DNA from 4 places in the Lysinibacillus sp. NPDC097162 genome. Region 4 is predicted to be linked to each of the others. Evidence: riboswitches for the same ligand, from Rfam matches in the RefSeq annotation. Region 4 holds a riboswitch; each other region holds the start of a gene.

What was found. Region 4 has a riboswitch for cobalamin ahead of cobT (nicotinate-nucleotide--dimethylbenzimidazole phosphoribosyltransferase). Riboswitches for the same ligand answer to the same signal wherever they lie in the genome.
Region 1: it holds a riboswitch for cobalamin, as region 4 does, so the genes downstream of both, ACIQXW_RS09640 (energy-coupling factor ABC transporter permease) here and cobT (nicotinate-nucleotide--dimethylbenzimidazole phosphoribosyltransferase) in region 4, are expected to answer to the same signal.
Region 2: it holds a riboswitch for cobalamin, as region 4 does, so the genes downstream of both, metE (5-methyltetrahydropteroyltriglutamate--homocysteine S-methyltransferase) here and cobT (nicotinate-nucleotide--dimethylbenzimidazole phosphoribosyltransferase) in region 4, are expected to answer to the same signal.
Region 3: it holds a riboswitch for cobalamin, as region 4 does, so the genes downstream of both, ACIQXW_RS23030 (FecCD family ABC transporter permease) here and cobT (nicotinate-nucleotide--dimethylbenzimidazole phosphoribosyltransferase) in region 4, are expected to answer to the same signal.

Annotation. Positions count from the first base shown of each region.
Region 1 is NZ_JBIWDT010000001.1:1,890,529-1,896,091, forward strand. Features, by position in the region: gene cobJ (precorrin-3B C(17)-methyltransferase) at 1-1,274, opposite strand, end outside; gene ACIQXW_RS09635 ((2Fe-2S) ferredoxin domain-containing protein) at 1,278-1,649, opposite strand; cobalamin riboswitch at 1,788-1,967, opposite strand; cobalamin riboswitch at 2,224-2,407, shown strand; gene ACIQXW_RS09640 (energy-coupling factor ABC transporter permease) at 2,550-3,296, shown strand; gene ACIQXW_RS09645 (energy-coupling factor ABC transporter substrate-binding protein) at 3,298-3,570, shown strand; gene cbiQ (cobalt ECF transporter T component CbiQ) at 3,574-4,347, shown strand; gene ACIQXW_RS09655 (energy-coupling factor ABC transporter ATP-binding protein) at 4,344-5,180, shown strand; gene ACIQXW_RS09660 (S8 family peptidase) at 5,311-5,563, shown strand, end outside.
Region 2 is NZ_JBIWDT010000001.1:1,090,749-1,096,311, forward strand. Features, by position in the region: gene ACIQXW_RS05315 (UDP-N-acetylmuramoyl-tripeptide--D-alanyl-D-alanine ligase) at 1-1,117, shown strand, start outside; gene ACIQXW_RS05320 (C40 family peptidase) at 1,314-2,246, opposite strand; gene ACIQXW_RS05325 (VOC family protein) at 2,688-3,050, opposite strand; cobalamin riboswitch at 3,259-3,437, shown strand; gene metE (5-methyltetrahydropteroyltriglutamate--homocysteine S-methyltransferase) at 3,622-5,563, shown strand, end outside.
Region 3 is NZ_JBIWDT010000010.1:38,186-43,748, reverse strand. Features, by position in the region: gene ACIQXW_RS23045 (sensor histidine kinase) at 1-1,107, shown strand, start outside; gene ACIQXW_RS23040 (response regulator transcription factor) at 1,114-1,797, shown strand; gene ACIQXW_RS23035 (YdhK family protein) at 1,835-2,416, opposite strand; cobalamin riboswitch at 2,594-2,786, shown strand; gene ACIQXW_RS23030 (FecCD family ABC transporter permease) at 2,935-3,981, shown strand; gene ACIQXW_RS23025 (heme ABC transporter ATP-binding protein) at 3,986-4,768, shown strand; gene ACIQXW_RS23020 (hypothetical protein) at 5,270-5,440, shown strand; gene ACIQXW_RS23015 (endonuclease Q family protein) at 5,509-5,563, shown strand, end outside.
Region 4 is NZ_JBIWDT010000001.1:304,470-310,032, reverse strand. Features, by position in the region: gene ACIQXW_RS01455 (trimeric intracellular cation channel family protein) at 2-607, shown strand; gene cobT (nicotinate-nucleotide--dimethylbenzimidazole phosphoribosyltransferase) at 1,305-2,360, opposite strand; cobalamin riboswitch at 2,466-2,641, opposite strand; gene ACIQXW_RS01445 (rhodanese-like domain-containing protein) at 2,783-3,085, opposite strand; gene hfq (RNA chaperone Hfq) at 3,180-3,410, opposite strand; gene miaA (tRNA (adenosine(37)-N6)-dimethylallyltransferase MiaA) at 3,509-4,402, opposite strand; gene ACIQXW_RS01430 (alpha/beta fold hydrolase) at 4,389-5,309, opposite strand; gene ACIQXW_RS01425 (glycerol-3-phosphate dehydrogenase/oxidase) at 5,313-5,563, opposite strand, start outside.

The DNA of each region.
Region 1 (5,563 bases), 1.6 Mb from region 4:
CCATAACAGAAGTCACAAGCCTTTAATGACAGCACATCCCCAATTGGTGCGAGTAAAAAGCCTACTTCTCTTAACTTTTCAGTAATAATTTCTGGCTCTGTCGTTGGAATTTTTAAATGAATTTGATGGTCAGGTGTATATTCCATCGTGCCTTCATCTCCCACAACTTCAGCTAACGTCATCATTTGCTGTGGAGTGAAAAATTTATTTGCTACCCCAGGACTAACAGCAAGTTCAAAAATCGACTCCATTTTTTGCTGAACTAACTTCGTTGTAGCCTTTGTGACAGTTGTTCCTTTCACCATGGCTAGTGCAGTTGCTGCCATTTCTAGAGATGATTTTTCTTGTACCGATACAGGCGCAGGTGCTATCGCAATACTACTTTTCAGACGTCCTGCATTTGGATCTGCAGCAAAGTCATGACTTGCAGTACCTGTTTCTTGGTTCATTGCCCACGGCTCATTTTCTTCTCTTAAACGCTGGTGTGGACGTAAAGGCTGTTTTTCTTCTCCAAGTGTATATTTGCGCTGATAGCCACGCGGTGTAATCATTTTATTGTCATAAAAAAATGTCGATGAATTTCCAATAATAACTGTAGTTAACATGCCGATATCATGCTCGAGCATCTCTGCTAAAGTCGTCATCGTTATTTCCTGACGATCACGGTAGGCACTTTTCACAAGTCCTACAGGTGTATCCGGTGATCGATATTCTAGTAAAATCCGTTGGGCTTCTACAATTTGACGTGTACGGCGACCACTTTTTGGGTTATATAACGCAATGACAAAATCGGCCATCGCCGCAGCTTCCACACGCTTTGCAATTAAATTCCAAGGTGTTAAATGATCGCTTAAACTAATCGTGCAAGAATCATGCATAATCGGTGCGCCTAGCAAACTTGCACACGAATTAATAGCAGAAATTCCTGGCACAATTTCGACTTCAACACCTGTTGCTTCCGTCCACCCAAGCTCAATTAGTACTTCATATACAAGTCCAGCCATCCCATATACGCCTGAGTCACCACTCGAAATAACAGAAACGATATTTCCAGCCTCCGCTTGACGTACCGCTTCTTGTGCTCGTGACACTTCTTCTGTCATACCAGTACTAACAATCGACTTCGCACTTACTAAATCTTGAATGAGCTCAACATACGTTTTATAACCGATAATAAATTCACTTTGTTGTAATGCCTCTACAGCACGTGTCGTAATATGCTTGAAATCTCCAGGTCCAAAGCCTACAACAAAAATCTTTCCTTTTTGCGCCATTTTTTACCCCTCTTTCACCTTGTCGATGCCTTTAATGGCTGTTGTTTGTGGGGTACGTTGCAACGTACCTTCTGTCAGTGTAAAAACATGCTCGCTGTGTAAAGAATCATGGTTTAAATCTTGTACAAGTGTTCTACCATGCTCAACTGTTGGTACACGATACCAATTTCCCTGTGGGTACGCGATCACAACACAAGCATCTTTACATCTGCCATTACAACGCGTTCTTGTCGTATGTATTTCCTTATCGAGTGCTAATTTCTCTATTTCGTCTCGTATTGCGAGCGTAATTTCCTCAGCTTCTTTTTTCATGCAACTACTACCATTACAAATAAAAAGATGGGTTTTCATGCCCTCTAAATTCCAAGTTGTCATTGCTTTTCTCCCCTCATTCTACTTTTAGGAAAAAGAAAAAACCTTTACTCGATATCGAAGAGTAAAGGTTTTATAGAAGCCAAAATAAAAACGAATATACACGTATCCGCTCTCGCTTCACTTCTCCCTCCGAAAAGTTTGCATATCATCAACTAAGCAGGTTTCCTGACTTAAGCTTCCTCTTACTTTCGCGCCTTCCCAAGTTTTCAGTGGCATTGCGATTTCATCAGCTATTACAGTAGCGGGGGCTGTATCGGATTTACACCGATTTCCCTATTATCTCGAAGTATATCGAGCACTTAATGATGGATTTATATTTAAATTTTGAAATGAAATGTTAATAAAACGAATATAAAACTGTTTCTATCATAGCCTATCATTTTTATACTTTTCAACATTTCTTTTTTATTTATTAGATTTTTATTAAAATTTCAACAAATATTTCATTAAAATTGATAGATTTTCTCTGACATTTATCTGAATTTTCTAGATTGTTATTTTATAAAAAATTTTTTACAAAAAAAAAGGATAGCTTATGATTGGAAAAACATGTTACACTTCATCGTGAAAACTCACAACTTCATCTTTTTTCGGTGCGAAGTGTATACATTTCGCTTAAAAGGGAAGCCGGTTCAAGTCCGGCGCGGTCCCGCCACTGTACTAGGGAATTTTATAGAAAATGTCACTGTCCATAGGACGGGAAGGCCTATAAAATGTTGAACTAAAGCCAGGAGACCTGCCGAGAAAATCGTGATCGTTTCAACCTACGAGGATAGGTGTGCGGCTTGGCAAATGACAGTTCTATTTGCTTTTTCAGCTATGCACTTTTTCCGAAACGGAGAAGTGCTTTTTTTTATTGCGCACGCTACATTCGAAAATTACTGTTGAGGAGGAAAGGTTTTGAAATTTTCTTTTTGGAAACTTAGTTATTTCTTAGTGGCTCTTTTACTAGTACCAAAACGAGCGTTTGCCATGCATATCATGGAAGGATTTTTGCCGATTGAATGGGCGATTTTTTGGTGGGTTATTTCGATTCCATTTATTATTTTAGGATTACGTTCTATTCGTAAAACAATTGACGAAAATCCTGAAACGAAAATGATATTAGGCTTATCAGGTGCATTCGCATTCGTCTTATCGGCACTGAAAATTCCATCAGTAACAGGAAGTTGCTCACATCCTACTGGTGTTGGCCTTGGTACAGTTCTTTTCGGACCATTAGCCATGAGTGTGATTGGAACAATCGTTTTATTATTCCAATCATTACTTTTAGCACATGGTGGTATTACCACTTTAGGTGCAAATGCTTTCTCTATGGCGATTGTAGGACCAATTATTGCGTATTATGTCTTTAAAGGTTCTCAAAAAATCGGTCTATCATTCTCTATTGCTGTCTTTTTTGCAGCGATGCTTGGGGACTTAGGTACATATGTTGTCACTTCAGTTCAATTAGCATTGGCTTTCCCTTCTGAAGTAGGAGGCTTTATGGCTTCATTCACAAAATTTGCAGGTATTTTTGCTTTAACACAAATCCCTCTAGCAATTAGTGAAGGAATTTTAACAGTTATCGTTATGAATTTCTTAAAAAAATACAATGTGAGCGAATTAAAGGCACTACGTGTTTTCTCAGCAAAGGAGGCACATTAGGATGAAGAAAAATTTACTGCTACTAGCTGTCGTTGTACTTTTAGCAATCATCCCTCTTTTCGTACAAAAAGGTGCAGAATTCGGTGGTGCAGACGGAGAAGCTGAAGCTGCAATCGGTGAAATTAATGCAGAATATGAACCATGGTTTGAAAGCTTATGGGAGCCACCAAGTGGTGAAATTGAAAGCTTATTATTCGTATTACAGGCTGCGATTGGTGCTGGCTTTATTGGCTATTTCGTAGGCTATATGCGCGGCAAGCATAAGGAAGGTTAAACGATGTTACTCATTGATAAGTATGCTTATATGAATAAACTAGCGTCCGTTCATCCGTTAGAAAAAATGACGTTTTCCTTGGGGTTACTGCTATTGTCGCTTATCGTGAGAGATGAACTTATTTCACTCATTACATTTATTGTAATGAGTGCTTTTATCATTTTAGGCGCAAAAATCCCTTTCCAATACTATGCGAAATTACTGCTGTTACCAGGATTTTTTCTGCTATCCAGTTTACTATCTATTTTGATTTCAATTGCACCAAATTCAAGTAACCTCCCAGCACATTTCTGGGCATTTTCTCTTAGTAATTGGACTTTTTTCATCGGAAATGAAAGCTTGATCACAGCACAGCAGCTATTGTTCTCTGTATTAGGCAGTATTAGCTGTTTATACTTTTTAATTTTAACGACATCGGTCCAATCTATTTGTCACGTCTTACGTCAATGGCGTCTTCCTGCTTTATTTGTAGAATTAGTAGAGCTAACGTATCGATTTATTTTCATCTTTTTAAATAGCATGCAAAAAATTCATCTTGCTCAACAATCACGCCTTGGCTATCAATCACCTATGCAATGGCTACGGTCGATTTCCATGCTTATTGCAGCATTGTTTGCGGAAATGTTTCAACGTAGTCGTGAACTAAATAATGCGATGCTAGCACGTGGTGGCGAATCTGTTTATTGGCAAGACAGTGTATGTTATAGCAAGAAAAACTGGTTTAGAATTGTTTTTATATTTTTATTCCTCGTAATATATGGAGGTTTTTTCTCATGACAGAGCTTTATTTTGATCTTAAACATTTATCATATGCCTATGCAGACGGTACCGAGGCACTTACAGATATTTCATTGCAAATTCCAAAGGGGAAAAAAATCGCCCTACTAGGTCATAATGGTGCTGGCAAATCAACACTATTTCAGCATCTAAATGGAATTTTAAAACCGACCGATGGCAGCATTACGTTTTGCAACGAAGCGCTTAGCTATTCTAGAAAAGCATTATCCGCATTACGTCAGCAAGTCGGCATCGTATTCCAAGATGCTGACAATCAACTTTTTTCAGGTACAGTAAAGCAAGATATCGCTTTCGGGCCATTAAATCTTGGCTGGTCTCATGAAAAAATCGAGGAAAAAATCGCCTGGGCAGTAGCACAAACAGAGGTTGAGTCATTACTTGATAAGCCCATACATTTTTTAAGCGTCGGACAGAAAAAACGTGTTGCCATGGCAGGTGTGCTGGCAATGGAACCTTCTGTATTACTATTAGATGAACCGACTGCTGGACTAGACAATTATTATGCTGCACAACTTTTACATTACTTAGCTAAATTAGAAAATGGGGAACGAACTTTTTTATTGGCGACCCATGATATCGCTTTGGCTTATGAATGGGCGGATCAAATAATTGTTATGGAGGCTGGGAAAGTCATTTACAATGGGGACCCGGTCGAATTGTTCTATCAAGAGAAGTTACTTGAACTAGCCCATCTTGAACGACCTTGGGTTTTTGAAATAACCCTCGCCTTACAAAACAAAAAGCTATTTGACGTTGGCATGCCTATGCCTCGATCAAAAGAAGACTTACAAACACTTATCGAGCAGCTCTAAATTGTTTGGGTGCCAGGCACTCAAACAATTTTAAAACAATTGAAAAAAATTTATTGAGATATGAAACTTTTCTATTTTCCATCCGTTATAAATAGTGAAATGTCATATTTTACTGAAGGAGGAAAAACAATTGAAAAACTGGGTGATGAAATCAATCGCTGTCGTAGCATGTTCTGCACTAATGGTTCCTGCTGCTTCTGCCTTTGCCGAAGCACCACAGAACCCAGAATTGGTGACAAGTATGCTCGCTAGCAACAAAAGGCAAGCATTAAAGCAGTTCAACGATCAAACAGGAGGAAACGAATGGATTAGTGCCGATACTATTATCGTCAAACATTCGGGTCTTGCGAAGACCGTACATAGTAAAATTGGTTCAAAAGTAA
Region 2 (5,563 bases), 790 kb from region 4:
GCAGGCATACTGGAAGTTTATTGAATACTATAGAGGCCTTTTTGATATACCAGTTGTCGCATTAACCGGAACATGTGGAAAAACAACAACAAAAGAAATGATTAAACATATTGCAAGTAAAGATTGGAATGTTCAGGCATCAGTTAGTAGCAAAAATGAGCCTCGCCAATCTTTACCGTATTTAACAGGCATCGATAAAACAACGAAAGCAGCTGTATTTGAGCTAGGTCTGGGGAATACAGGTAACATTAAACATCAATGTATGATCTACAAACCGACAATTGGAATTATTACCAATATTGGTGTGCATCATTTAGATGGGTGTAAAAATCTTGAAGGCTATATAAAAGCGAAATCTGAAATTTTAGAAGGGTTGTCGGAGGATGGCACGTTAATCATCAATGGTGATGATGAAAATACAAAAAAAGTACCTTTGCATAAGTTTAAAGGGAAAATTATCACTATTGGCGTTCAGCAACATGCAGATTACAAAGCTTCTAACATTGAATTTACGAACAACGGCATGAAATTTATCCTGCAAGTATCTAATGAAAAGTATACTATCTTTGTACCTGGTTACGGAGAACATCAAGTGTATAATGCGCTAGCGGCTATCGCAGCTATAAAGGAGATGGGAGTGTCTATCCAAACTGCAATCTCGCGTTTAAAAACATTTAAACCGATGGCAAGGCACCTAGAATTTTCAACTGGTCTCGGTGAAAGTACCATTATAGATGATACATGGACGAATAACCCAACATCGGTTGAAGCTGCTTTAAAGGTTTTAGATACGATAGGAAAAGATAAAAAAATAATCCTTATATTAGGTGATATAAAGCGATTGGGTCTTTTCGAAGAAAAGTATCATCGTGAGATTGGTTCTATGGTGGCACAGAGAGATGTTCAAATGCTTATTACGATTGGAAAAAGAGCTGAAGATATAGCAGCTCAAGCAAAAAAAGATGGAACAACTGCTGAAGTTCATATATTTAAAGATGTCACAGGTGTACTAGAAATACTTAAACCAAAACTTGATAAAGATACTATTGTATTAATAAAGGGCCCTATGTCTAGTCGATCCATGATTGAATTTGCTAATCAATTAAAGGAAAAATAGCCTTTTGTAAGGCCGTACTAGCGACTACTCATCAGTAGTTACTTTATGCGAAAGAATCCTTATGTTGTAAGGTTCCGCTTATTATATCAAAAACATAGCATACAAAGCGTGGTAATTACACTGCTTGTATGCTATGTTTTATTATTTTTATAGAGTGAAGATAATACGTCGTGCTGTCAAATAGCAGCTGATTATCTTAAAATACGCGTTTTGCTGTTAAATAATGCTCTTTATAGTAATCAACAAAGAGTACTCTAGTAGTAACACCATTTGAAGTTGGAACGATGATACGCTGATCTCCAGCATAGATACCTACAAGGGAAGGGTTTTTTGACCCTTTTACACTATTAAAGAACACTAAGTCGCCCTTTTTTAAATTGGCACGTGATACCGTAGTTCCTTTAGCCATTTGTTCTTTTAGAGTTGTTGCGCCAAGTTTTACACCGCTCTTACGATAAACATATTCAACGAAACCAGGGGCTGTAAATTGTAAGCTTTGTTCTTTATTTAATGAGCTTATTGTTACTTTATTTTTATAAGTAAATGCATTTTCAACAACTGTATCGCCTTTCGTCGCAGGGTTAGCCGATAGTAATGTTGGTAATACTCTTCGTGCAGATACGTAGTTGTCAGTGTAATAAGGCTTACTACTCATATCCGAAATGACGATATTTTGCTTGGAATCAGCCATATGAATAATTTTGTTATTTCCAATGTACATACCTACATGATCGGGGTCTGTGCCCGTTTTTTTACTTTTAAAGAATACTAAGTCGCCTTTTTGCAATTGGCTTTTAGGAACAAATGTCCCTTGCTGGATCATATAATTTTCATTATAAGTCCCAATATCTACTCCATTCTGTTCAAAAATATACATAATAAATGAAGCACAAGAAAACTTGTAAGGATATGTAGACTTGTAAACTGAATTACTATATGTAGCCTTACCAATTAAACTTTTTCCTGTTTGAATAAGTTGCTCAGCCTTTGCTGCGACAGCTTTGTCATTATGTTGTGCATTTGTCGTTGCAGCCTCAACTTTGATTGGTTCAATGGATGCTTGAACGATTCCGAATGAGCTAAATCCAATCGATAATGCTAGTGTAGTTTTTAAAAATTGTTTTTTCATGCTGTTTTTACCTCCTGTAAGCGAGCAGTAAATTCATATCTGTTTGCTTGCTGTTGCAATAATCGTAGCATGAAAAAGTAGGGGTTCTGTGAGGTAAATGTTTCCACAGGAAGCCGCACTTTATGTAAAAACCTTGATATATAAGGCTTTATCGCTTGAATTTACAGTTTCATTACAAATGTTTCAGTTTGATAAATAGTGCATACAAAAAACGCTAGTAACTATGCATTGTTACTCCTAGAAACAATGCTAGGCAATGTGCTAATAGAGAAATAAAATAAGGGTAAGGAATGATATAAAAATAACTTTATGAGTCGAAGAGTACTTATAAAAGCACGTAGGTATAGGAATTTTTTTCGATGGCAGAGAATTTAAACAAAGAGGTTCAACACTTTAAACTGTAAATAAAAAAGCTGCCATTGAAGGCTGCTTTTTAAAAATTTAAATCGGCTGAATAATTTCTACTCGATTACCAAAAGGGTCTCTAAATTCAAAGCGCTCAAAATTAGGAATTGGAACAGAATCAAGGATTTCGATATGATGCTCTGTTAATACTTTTTTCCAATATGCTACATCCTCTACTTGATAGGCAATATGCGCTTTCGTTGTTAGTCGATCAAAGCCGTCTTCTGTGCCAACATGTACTTCGTGATGACCAACTTGTAGCCAAAATCCACCACGCCCTTTAAGAGATTGTGGTTTCTCTATTTCTTTGAGCCCTAACACATGGCAATAAAAAACTTTCCCTTGCTCCTCGGTACCTTTTGGAATCGTTAATTGTACGTGATGTAATCCGATAATCATAGTAATCCTCCTCACTCATTCTTCATATAACTATATATTTCTACAAATTACTTAAAATACCTTTTCTGATTAGTAGATTGTTTTATTATTATGTTGTCAATTAGTCTTTAAAAATTACTCAAAGTGTAACTTTGTACAGAAAAACTACTATATCTTCACAAAAGTTATACTTTTCAGAAAAATATATGTTATAGTAGGAAACATAATTGAATATTGTGTAAGAGTTGGTGCCAAATGAAAGTTTGGCTTAAAAGGGAAGTCGGTGTAAATCCGACGCTGTCCCGCAACTGTAAATCGGAGCAAATCACATATGCCACTGGGGAACTGGGAAGGCTGTGAGGCGTGTTGATGAGAAGCCAGGAGACCTGCCAATGTCTAGTACACACCAAATAACCTACGTGGAAATAGGTGGTGAGATGTGACCGAATCGGCACTGTGCGACTAACGAATATATACGATAATTAATATATTATCGTATCGCCTCGTCATAGCTAATTTAGATAGACAATAACTACCATTTTCCTAAAAAGGAAGATGGTTTTTTTATTTTAAACCAGAGGAGAGAAGGAATATGACGTATACAACGACTGTAATAGGCTACCCATACATAGGGGAAGACCGTGAATGGAAAAAGGCATTAGAGGCATTTTGGAGAAATGATCTTACAGAAGAAGATTTCTTACAAAAAATTAAAGAAATTCGTCTTGCACGTATCGACAAGCAGCTTCGTAGCGGTATAGATATTGTCACAGTTGGGGATTTCACACTATATGACAGAATGCTTGATACAGCGATGATGTTTGGCTTAGTGCCAAAGCGCTTCGGCTGGCAAGGTGGAAAGATTGACTTACAAACGTATTTCGCGGTAGCACGTGGAAATAAAGAAGCTGTTGCGAGTGAAATGACAAAATGGTTTAATACAAATTATCATTACATTGTCCCTGAATATGAAGGTCAAGCTCTGCAACTAACAGACAATAAAATACTTGCAGATTTCCTTGAGGTTAAAGAAGTATATGGCATTACTGCAAAGCCAACGCTAATCGGGCCATATACATTTTGCAAGCTAACAAAAGGTTACGATAAAGTAACACAAGTTGCGTTTATTTTAGCACTACTACCACTGTATGCGCAGATTATTCAAGAGCTAGTAACAGCGGGTGCTGACTGGATTCAATTAGAGGAGCCTGCATTAGTCACATCATTAGATGAGGCAGAGGTAAAACTTGTGCAAGAAATATATACACAATTAGCAGCCGCTGTACCAGAGGCTAATATTATGTTACAAACCTATTTTGAATCGTTATCAGCTTATAACACACTAATTGAACTCCCTGTACAAGGATTTGGCTTAGATTTTGTTCATGGCTATACGAAAAATATGGAGGCGCTACGTCAATTTGGCTTTCCACATGATAAAGTATTGGCGATAGGAATTGTTAATGGACGAGATATTTGGAGGGCAAATTTAGCAGAGGTAAGTACAACAGTTAGGGCAATTAAACAGCTGACTAGTGCACAAGAGCTGTGGGTTCAATCGTCATGTAGCTTACAGCATGTGCCGATTTCGACCGCACTTGAAACAAAATTAGAGCCTGTCTTAAAAAATGCGCTTGCATTTGCTGATGAAAAATTAGCAGAAATATCAGAGGTGGCTAAGTATTTAAAAGAAAAAAATCATACGTCCAATCATACTATCTCTGAGAGCATGAAGGCAATTGAAGCATTAAAAAAACACCCCGTACGAAATAATCAGGCTGTTCAACAAGAAGTACAAACGGTGTCGACAGAGGATTTTGAACGTCAAAATGATTTTAATGCGCGTCAGATTATACAACAACGTTCACTGCAGCTACCACTATTTCCAACGACTACGATTGGTAGCTTCCCTCAATCTGATGAAGTGAAGCGCACACGTAATGCATGGCGTAAAAAACAGCTTTCAGATGAAGCATATGCTGACTTTGTCGCACAAGAAACGAAACGATGGATTGCCATTCAAGAAGATTTAGATATTGATGTACTCGTGCATGGTGAATTCGAGCGTACGGATATGGTGGAATACTTTGGTGAAAAGCTAACAGGCTTCGCTTTTACAGAAAAAGCTTGGGTCGTTTCGTACGGCTCTCGTTGTGTAAAACCACCGATTATTTACGGTGATGTTGCATGGGAAGCGCCGATGACAGTGAAAGAAACTGTCTATGCACAAAGTTTAACAAATCGATATGTGAAAGGGATGTTAACAGGTCCTGTTACGATTTTGAACTGGTCATTTGTACGTGACGATATCGCTCGAAAAGATGTGACCTATCAAATTGCACTTGCACTAAGGAAAGAGGTTGAAGCATTAGAAGCGGCTGGCATTTCTATTATTCAAGTCGATGAACCTGCATTGCGTGAAGGCTTGCCTTTACGCAAAGAACATTGGGGCGCATATTTAGATTGGACAGTGAATGCTTTTAAGCTCGCTACGGCTAGTGTAAAGGATGAAACACAAATTCATACACATATGT
Region 3 (5,563 bases), on a different contig from region 4:
TTAACTGCTTCATCTTCACACCCTGAAATACACGTTTATTTAAAGAAGCTCAAGGGTAGGGTGCCTTATAGTGGTCAGGTATTAGAGAAAAATTGGCAGGATGAAAAATATATTGCAACGATTAGTCCTATTCTTAAACAGCAAAAGACTGTTGGCTATGTGTTTATGTTTCAAAATACAGATTCCATCCATGCGTTAATGGAACGATTAAACAAACATTTTCTAATTGTCGGCCTCGTTTCAGCATTGGTGACGATTGCCGTCATTATTGTGTTATCTCGAAAATTAGCCCAACCATTAATGGCTATGAAGGAAGCGACGTTGAAAATGAATAAAGGAGATTTTACTGTCGCCCTTTCGACTAATGGCAAAGATGAATTAAGCGATCTTGCGAATGCCATACAACAGTTATCCGATGATTTAAATCATTTAAGAGAGGAAAGAAAGGAGTTTTTAGCAAGTATTGCGCATGAGCTAAGAACACCTATTACCTTTATAAAAGGCTATTCAGATATTCTTTACAAGCGAGATTTAACGGAGCAGGATCGCCAAAAATATTTAGGCATTATTATTGAAGAAATGAATCGGCTCTCAACGTTAATTAAAGACTTATTTGATTTAGCAAAAATGGATGAAAACGCATTTGTAATTAACAAAGAACGTCTTCAATTGGATGAATTAGTGGCAAGTATCGAAGTAAAGCTAAGACCTGCTTTTCAGGAAAAAGAGATACACTTGTTTGTTCAATGTGAAAAGGGATTAACATTAATGGCCGATTCAGTAAGGCTAGAGCAAATTATTTTGAATCTGTTAAATAATGCATTAACTTATTGTTCCTCAGGAGATTCTACTTTCTTTATAGTAAAAAGGCAAAATAACTTAATAAAAATCATTGTTAAAGATACTGGAAAGGGGATTCCGAAGAAGGAATTACCTTATATTTTTGAACGTTTTTATAGGGTTGAAAAATCTCGTGCACGTGCACATGGAGGTATGGGATTAGGTCTAGCTATTGTTAGAGAGCTTGTCCATGCACACGGAGGAGAAGTAACCGTTGTTAGTGAGGAAAACAAAGGGACTACTTTTGAATTATTATTTAAGGGGTAGGAACAAATGAAAACATTATTATTAATTGACGATGAACCAAGGATGCTGGAGTTACTAACGCTTTATTTAGAGCCTTCTTTTCATTGCATAGCGATGTCATCGGTTAGAGATGCTTTAGACTATTTAGAAGAAAATCATGTAGATTTAGTGCTGTTAGATATTATGATGCCAGATATGGATGGTTGGCAAGCTTGTCAGGAAATAAGGAAGTTTTGGGATGTACCTGTCATTATGCTAACAGCAAAAGCGGAACAGGCTGATATTATAAAAGGCTTAAATTTGGGAGCAGACGACTACATTTTAAAGCCTTTTGACGAGGAAGAGTTAGTAGCACGCATACATGCTGTATTAAGAAGAACAAAAACTGAAGAAACTTTCATTTTTTTTGAAGGGCTACGATTAAATAAAGAATCTATTGAATTGTCTTTTCAACAAGAAGCTATTCTTTTAACGCCGAAAGAATTTTCGATGTTAGCGCTGTTTCTTGAATATCAAAATAAAGTTTTCTCAAGAGAGCATTTAATTAATACAGTTTGGGGATATAACGGTACTATTGAAGACCGAACAATTGATTCGCATGTCCGCAATTTACGGGAAAAACTAAGGAAAAGTGGCTTTCCTGTGGATGATTACTTACAGACAGTGTGGGGAATCGGCTATAAATGGCATAAGCTTGCTGACAAAAAGTAATTACAAACACCCTCTGATGACAGAGGGTGTTTCGTTTTTATTTTGACGTTAGTTCACTATCTGTAACCCATTTATGATTTTTCATTTCTTCACCAGTAGTTGTTAATGGAAAATCAATCATATAAACGGTCGTTTGTACTGCGTCATCAATGCGAACAGTAGCATTTTCCATGCCTTTCATATGTGCAGCATCTGTTTTGACTTCAGTGCCTGGAGACAATGGGGCAACACCTGGATCTATTAATTCCTCATGTATTACCCATTTATGATTTTCTATTTTCTTTCCACCAGTAGTCGGTTCATAGGAGATAATATAGGCAGTTGTATCATATGCCCCAACAATCGTTGCTTCGGCGCCTGCCATCCCAGACATATGTCCTTCCTTAATAATAGCAGTACTGCCTACAGGGAATTTAGGGTTTTTAGCAGTTTTTAAAGTGGATGGAACTTCACCCGAGCTTGAATGATTCATCTCTTCTCCATGGCCTGTTTCTGCACTATGGTCCATTGCGTCACCATTAGCAGAGTCCGTCTTCGCTGCATCGTCAGAGCAAGCTGATAATATTAGTAAAGCCATTGCTGCTATAAAGCCTAGGAAAAAATTTCTTTTTAATACCATATGAATTTCCTCCTTACTATTTATTTGTCTTTAATGTAACAAGTAAATGTGCAGAAATTATGGATTAGGTTTTGTGCAAAATCCATTTGTATGAAGTTGAAAAGAGGAAAGATTGATTCCTAGATGAAAGAAGCTATAGACTACGATAATTATGTATGATAGAATCGTCATAATTTTAAAATTTCAGAAACTAATGGTGTGACGCTTGTTAACAAGTGCCACTTAAAAGGGAAGTCGGTGTAAGTCCGACGCTGTCCCGCAACTGTAACGAGGAGTTCTATGATGTAGTAGCCACTGTTTTTAGAATGGGAAGGCAATCATAGTAACGTTGAATCGAAGCCAGGAGACCTGCCAATTAGTTCATACCTGTAATGCCCACGAGGATGCAAGCAATTACGGACAATTGATGGATACTTCTCCAACTTTGTTTAACCTAGGGTATTTCTATGCATTCGTGCGTAGAATACCCTTTTTTATTGCTTCGTATTTATCAAGATTGATAAGGAGTTAATAAGCAAATGAATAAAAAATTTATGCTATTTTCATTGACCCTTCTTTTAGTACTGATTGCTTCAATGACGGTTGCTATTATGATTGGCTCAGTGTCAATTACACCGCTACATGTATGGAAGGTTATTTTCTCGAAAATTCCTATTTTCTCAAATACGATAGAGCCTGATTGGAGCCGCTCACAAGAAATTATTATATGGCAAATACGTGTCCCACGTGTCATGCTTGCAGCCATTGTTGGAGCAGGATTAGCTATTGCTGGAGCAGCTGTGCAAGCACTTGTCCGTAATTCTATTGCAGATCCATATATTTTAGGTATTTCTTCAGGTGCGACAGTTGGTGCCACGGCTGTCATCATTTTAGGCGCTTTTTCATTTTTAGGTATGTACGCCCTTTCAGTAGCTGCTTTTCTAGGCTCCTTTATAGCAATTGTGTTGGTATTTTTCTTGTCACGTGTAGGGGGACGTATTTCTATTTTCCGTTTGCTGCTAGCAGGAATGGCTGTATCGTTTATATTATCTGCTACTTCAAATTTTATGTTAATGATGTCTAAGGAAGAGGGCGGAATAAAAGCCGTTATGTATTGGATGCTTGGAAGTCTTGCGGGCGCAAAATGGAGTAATTTATTCATTCCAGCTATTATCTTTTTCATCGTTTTTAGTTTGTTATGGCTATATTATCGAAATTTAAATTTATTACTACTTGGGGAAGAAGCGGCGGTCACATTAGGTGTTAATCTTCAACAATTTCGAATTCAATTGATACTACTTGTATCATTACTAACAGGTGTGCTCGTTGCAGTAAGTGGCTCCATTGGGTTTGTTGGTTTAATAATTCCACATATCGTGCGATTAATAGTGGGGTCTAATTATAAATATGTTATCCCTATTAGCGCATTATTAGGAGGAATTTTCTTAGTTTGGGCAGATGCGATTGCCCGCGTGATAATAGCTCCAGAAGAAATGCCAATTGGAATCATTACAGCCTTTTGTGGCGGTCCATTTTTCATTTGGCTACTACGCCGTAACAATTATTCATTTGGTGAAGGAGATTAAAGGTATGACATTAGAGGCGAAGCATGTATCATTCTCCATTCATGATCAGCGCATATTAAAAGAAGTAAGCATTCAAATAAAGGAAAACCAATTTGTCGGTTTAATTGGTCCTAATGGTAGTGGAAAGTCGACACTATTGAAAAATATGTATCGGTTATTAAAGCCAGAAAGTGGAACAGTATTATTGAATGAGGAAGATATTTTTCAGCAATCAAGTAGAGCGATTGCAAAAAAATTAGCCGTTGTTAGTCAGGAGACACCTGTTTTATTCGATTTTAAAGTGAAAGATTTAGTGAGCATGGGAAGAACGCCACATAAGAAGCTTTTTGAAATGGACGATAAGGAAGACTTTAAAATAGTGAAAGAGGCATTGTCTCAAACGGGTATTGCCCATTTAGAAACACGCAGCTTTAGTTCCCTTTCTGGAGGAGAAAAAAAGAGAGTGATGGTTGCACGTGCACTAGCACAACAGGCGCAAGTGCTTATTTTAGATGAGCCTACTAATCATTTAGACATTCAGCATCAATTACAATTAATGGACTTAATTCAAACATTGCATTTGACTGTTGTCGCAGCCTTACATGATTTGAATATGGCTGCTATGTACTGTGATCAAATTTATGTTTTACAACAAGGTAGTATTGTTCATTACGGCACACCAGAAGAAGTGTTAACGCCTAAACTGCTTCGTGATGTTTTTGGAGTATACGCCGATATTCAAACACATCCGCTGACAGGCAAACCGTATTTAACATATGTATCCGAGCAATTCACAAAAACTACATAAGTGCCAGTCACTCAAACAATTCTGATACAATTTGCATAAAGCATTGCAAGTAGGGTATTTATAAATAACCAAGTAAAAATCCACGCACACTCCTGCGGCTTACAATGTGCCCGCCGGAAAGCGAAGTGGATTTTTGCGATATAGGAAGTCTGAAGCTTTTGTTAGGTGTATATGCGGAGCACCAGTCACACAAATAATTTACTGTGTAAGTATTGAATTTTATGGTTAACCAAGTAAAAATCCACGCAGACTCCTGCGGGAACGCACGTAACGTAAGACGCAACAAGCGGCGCGCAGCGACGGTTGCGGCTTACAATGTGCCCGCGGAAAGCGAAGTGGATTTTTATGATATAGGAAGTCTGATGCTTTTGTTAGGGTCTATGCTAATGCCGGTCACCAAAACAAAGTCACCAAAACAATTCAGAAGATTTTTGCGGTTTAATTTTTGTATAGTTGTGAGATATTCGGGGAACGTTACTTTTGAAAGGATGCGTGACGAATATGGAAGAGATTAAATTTGCACAATTAGATCACACACAGCTTGAAAAAATTAATGAGCTAGAAAAGAAAATTGGTGTTACTTTAGTTGCTTATGATGCAGCGGCAACACCAAATCAAGGTTCAGGTTCATACGACACTGATAATAGTACAAATCAAAACCATCCATCTTAAATAATGAAAACGCCTTGCAGCAATGTAAGGTTTTTTCATTTTATAATCGAACAAAAGGAGCTGTATACATGTTTCAGGACTATTATACGGATTTACATATTCACATTGGACGAACAATGAGTG
Region 4 (5,563 bases):
GATGGCTTGGGAAGTTTTTAGCATCATCGGGACAATTGCCTTCGCTATTTCCGGGGCAATAATTGCAATGGAAGAAGAATACGATTTATTCGGTGTATATATACTTGGCATTGTAACTGCATTCGGTGGAGGTGCCATTCGTAATTTACTGATTGGTCTACCTGTCACAACATTGTGGGGGCAAGATATGATGTTCCAAATTGCGATTGCTGCAATTACTATATTTTTTATTTTTCCGCATCATCTAATACAGCATTGGCATCGTTGGGGCAATTTCACAGATGCTATTGGTTTATCGGCTTTTGCTATACAAGGTGCATTGTACGCTGTCAAACTCAATATGCCAATTAGTGCAGTCATTGTTGCTGCTGTTTTAACTGGTTCAGGCGGTGGTATTGTTCGGGATTTATTGGCTGGACGGAAGCCACTCGTGCTACGCGATGAAATTTACGGTGTCTGGGCAGCACTTGCAGGTCTTCTAATTGGACTGGAATTACTACCAGGCGATATTTTCTTATATGTATTATTCGGTGTCATTACGGTTTTACGAGTTCTTTCATATATGAAGAAATGGCGTTTGCCGTTACGGAAGTTGAACCGAGCTTAATAGAGGCTATACCATTATTGTCCGCTTCGGCGAGTGCTTTCTGCGGGTACAACGTAAAAATGTCATCATATTAGTCGAACTCTATATCGTTGATGTCCGCTTCGGTGTGCGCTTTCCGCGGGCATGACGTAAGCCGCAACCTTCGCTAACGCGCGGTTTGTTGCGTCTTACACTGCGTGCGTTCCCGCAGGAGTCGCCCACCTTCGCTACCATCAACTCGTGTTCTCTTCTAATTTTTTATTTACTGCAAAAGAATGAACAGCTATAGTTTCATTCTTCTTACATAGCGTAAAAACGCCATCACATTAGTCGAACTCTTTCTGCTTTACCGTTGATGTCCGCTTCGGTGTGCGCTTTCCGCGGGCACAACGTAAGCCGCAACCTTCGCTAACGCGCGGTTTGTTGCGGCTTACACTGCGTGCGTTCCCGCAGGAGTCGCCCACCTTCGCTACCATCAACTCGTGTTCTCTTCTAATTTTTTATTTACTGCCAAAGAATGAACAGCTATAGTTTCATTCTTCTTACATAGCGTAAAAACGCCATCACATTAATCGAACTCTTTCTGCTTTACCGTTGATGTCCGCTTCGGCGTGTGCTTTTCGCGGGCACGATGTAAGCCGCAACCTTCGCTACCATCAACTAGATTGCATATACTATTTCCTTCGCTCTAAGAACAAACCTTATTCCTCGTCAATTATTATTTATCTATTAGCGCCATAGACTCTGCTAATGTAGCCATATTGCTCATCATCGAACAAGCTGCGTCTAGAATTGGAAACGCTAATGCTGCGCCAGAGCCCTCGCCCAATCGCATATTCATATGAAGCATCGGCTCTACTCCTAGCAATTCGGCTGCTATTTTTGCCCCAGGTTCTTCTGATGCATGAGAAGGTATGATATAGTCTTGTACTTTTGGTTCAAGCTCATATGCAATTAGTGCAGCTACTGTAGAAATAAAGCCATCAATGACAACTGGTTTGCGATTTGCGGCAGCCGCAAGGATTACTCCAGCCATAGCCCCTATTTCTAACCCACCAACTTTTGCAAGTATATCGATTGCATCATGACGATTAGGTTTGTTTATTTCGATAGCCTTTTGAATAACAGCTACTTTATGTTCAATTCCTCCTAACCCTAGCCCTGCACCGAATCCCGTCACTTCATGCGGATGACAAGCATGAAGTACTGATAATATAGCTGCACTAGGTGTTGTATTGCCTATCCCCATTTCACCAGTACCAAGAACATTTGCTCCTTTTGCTATTTCTGATGTCGCTATTTCTATGCCTACTTCAATTGATTGGACTGCTTCTTCCCTCGTCATCGCTGGACCTTTCGCCATATTATCCGTACCATATTTAATTTTTTTTATTAGTACACCAGCATTAAGCGGAATATCCTCTTTGACACCGACATCCACCGTTACAATTTTTGCATTTGTTATTTTAGCAATAGCACAAACACCTGTTACCCCTTTAGGAAAATTCAATGTTTGAAAAAATGTTACGTTTTGTGGATTCGATGTTACCCCTTCGTCACAAACACCGTGATCTGCCGCACAAACGATGATCACTTTGTTATCGAGTTTAGGATATAGTTCTCCCGTAATCCCAGTTAGTTGTATAGCAAGCGACTCCAGCTTCCCTAAACTGCTTGGTGGCTTGCTAAGAGAATCTATACGTTCCTTTGCATTTTCCATCATTTTGTTGTTAGTACGTTGAATGTGTTGAATCGTTTGTTGTAGCAATTGCATCATCATCTCTCCTTTTTTTAGCCTTTTACATAAAAGAATGAAAAAAATAGAAAAGCCTGTAGTTTATTTCATAACAAATAAACTACAGACTTTTCCATCGTCCATATCATCCGAAGCAATTAGGCAGGTCTCCTGGCTCAATCTCAACATTTTATAGAACCTTCCCAGCCATCGCTAGTGGTATTCTCTATAAAACTCCATTTTACAGTGGTGGGACCGCTAAAGCATTTCACTTTATTCCCTATTCTCCCAACGTGGGCACCTAATGCTTTTATGTAATTAATTTAAATTTACGACAAAGTTTTTTGAGTGTCAATATTGTTAAAAGTTTTGGTAACAGCACTTTTTGCATTGCCATCATTTAATATAAACAAAAAAATGAGGTATTTAACAACTGACTTGTTAAATACCTTCATCTTACATTATTTAAATTCTAATTCCCCATCATAGGCAAGCATGCCGCCTTCAAGATTTGTTACATCAAAGCCTTGTGCTTCTAAATAAGCACATGCATTTGCCGAGCGTCCGCCAGCTTTACATACGATAATATAAGGCTTAGATCTATCTATCTCATCTAAACGCTCTGGAATTGTTCCAAGCGCTATATGCTTAGCACCAGGAATGACACCTTGTGCTACCTCATCATCTTCTCGCACATCAATAATGTATAGGTCTTCGTTAGCATCTAGTTGTTCTAATAATTGCGTTGTATCCATTGATTTCATCTTTATAGTCCTCCAATATATCAATTTCCTATTACATTATAGCGTGAACGAAAAAAAACAGCTAGTGATGTAGCACTAGCTGCTTAAAATGACTCTATTCTTCTGTCTCTAAAAATTCGACTTGCTTTGCTGGAACGAAAGTAGAAATTGCGTGTTTGTAAATGAGATGCTGTTTGCTTTCAGCATCAACTAATAATACTGTAAAGTTGTCATAGGATTTCACTGTTCCTTTTAACTGGAACCCGTTTAACAGAAACACAGTTACAAAAACACTGTTTTTACGTAGATGGTTCAAAAACGTATCTTGCAAATTGATTGATTTCATAGATTGCGCCTCCCCTACTCTCTTTCTACCTCTTCATTCCTATAGTAGCATGTTATACCAATTTATCAATTAGTAATTTTTAGAAATTATTAAAGTTTTTAGTCTTTTTCAATAAAATGAATGTCCATCTTATTACGGAAATAAGTAAGTTGTCTTTTCGCGTAGCGACGAGAATTTTGTTTTAAACTTTCAATTGCTTCTTCTAATGTGCATCTACCATCTAAGTAATCATACAATTCCTTATAGCCAATCGCTTGTATTGACTGTACACCTCGAATATTTTGCTGCCATAACCCTTTTACTTCTTGTAACAGCCCTTTGTCCATCATCAAATCTACTCGGCGATTTATGCGATCATAAAGCTCATCGCGTGACATATTTTCTCCAAGCCCTAAAATCAAATGGCGATAAAGGGGGATTTCTCCACGATTATGTTCATCTGAAGCTTTTGAAACACCACTTAATTCAATCATTTCTAATGCTCGAATAACACGTCTTGTATTATTCGGATGAATTGTTTCTGCCGTTTTCGGATCCAATGCTAGTAGTTTTGCATGCATTGCTTCAGGACCCAACTTTTCTAGCTCCTCATAATACGCCTTACGTGCTACCTCATCTACCTGCTCCTCCGTAAATTGGAAATCATAGAGCACTGCTTGTACATATAATCCAGAGCCTCCAACAATAATTGGCAACTTCCCGCGTGCCTGTATTTCACTAATTTTGGCACGCACCAGTTTTTGATAATCCGCTACTGAAAATGATTCTGTTGGCTCTTTGAAGCTTAATAAATGATGTGGTACACCTTGCATCTCTTCCTCGGTAATTTTCGCTGTACCAATATTTAAGTCTTTATAAATTTGCATCGAATCGCCATTAATAATTTCACCATTATACTTTTTTGCTAGCTCAATGCTCAGTGCTGTTTTACCAGAGGCCGTTGGTCCAACGATTGCAACAACCTCTGCTTGCTGAATTTTATTTTGTATCATACTTTTTTAACCACCGTAATAAAACTTGATGAACCGCCTGATGATTGTCTTCATTTAAAATTTCGTGTCGCTTATCTTCAAATAAATAGACTGTAACATCCTGTATACCTGCTTCTACAAAACGCTCTGCCACTGTATACACTCCTTGACCACCGTCACCAACAGGGTCCTTGCTACCACTTATCAAAAGGATCGGTAAGTTTTTATTTATTTTTTCAATCTCTTTTTTTCGATTTAGCACCATAAGGCCAGCCGTTAAATCAACAAAAAATTGGTTTGTTGGTATAAAGCCACAATATGGATCATCAATATATTTTTGCACCTCATGCTCTACAGAACATAACCAATCATACGCTGTTTTAGCATTTGGAACTTGCTTATTGAAGCTCCCAAAACTCAATTTATTTAATAAAGGGCTCTCCAACTCTTTGCCCATCTGCATTGCTAATACTTGTGCAACATAATGTCCAATCTTATGCAATGTTGAAACGTTTCCTGTTCCACAAAGTATAACGTTATCCACGCCATTGCCGTAAAGCTGAATATACCTTCTAGCAATAAAAGAACCCATACTATGACCGAACAAAATGAAAGGCACATCTGCATACTGGGCATGCATAGTTATTATCACTTCATGGGCATCTTCAACAACACGGTCAAAACCATTTTTCTCAGCGAAAAAACCTAATGTGCCGTTATAAGATGCTGTTTCTCCATGTCCACGATGATCATGCATCGTAACTGCATAGCCTGCTGCACATAGTATTCGAGCAAATTTTAGATAACGTCCACTATGCTCTGCCATGCCATGTAAAATATGAAAATGACCTATGCATGGAATAGCCGGAGTCAATGTTCGCGTAAACACAAAATGTCCATCCGACATTTTCATATAACGCTCTTCCATTTACTACACCTCCACATCTGCAAAACTTGTCGCATCTATTATGGCTTGTTCTAATTGAGCAACATAAGTATTTCTTTGGGATTCTGAGTAGTGAAAACGCTGTTGCATTACTTGAATTACTTGCTCCTTATATCGTTTCACTGCATCAATATCAAAGTATAATAATCCCGTACGACGAATAAAGAAATCACAAGGTGTATAAACCATTTCCGCTTCTATACCATAGAGCAGCATCGCATGTAACACGAGAGGCA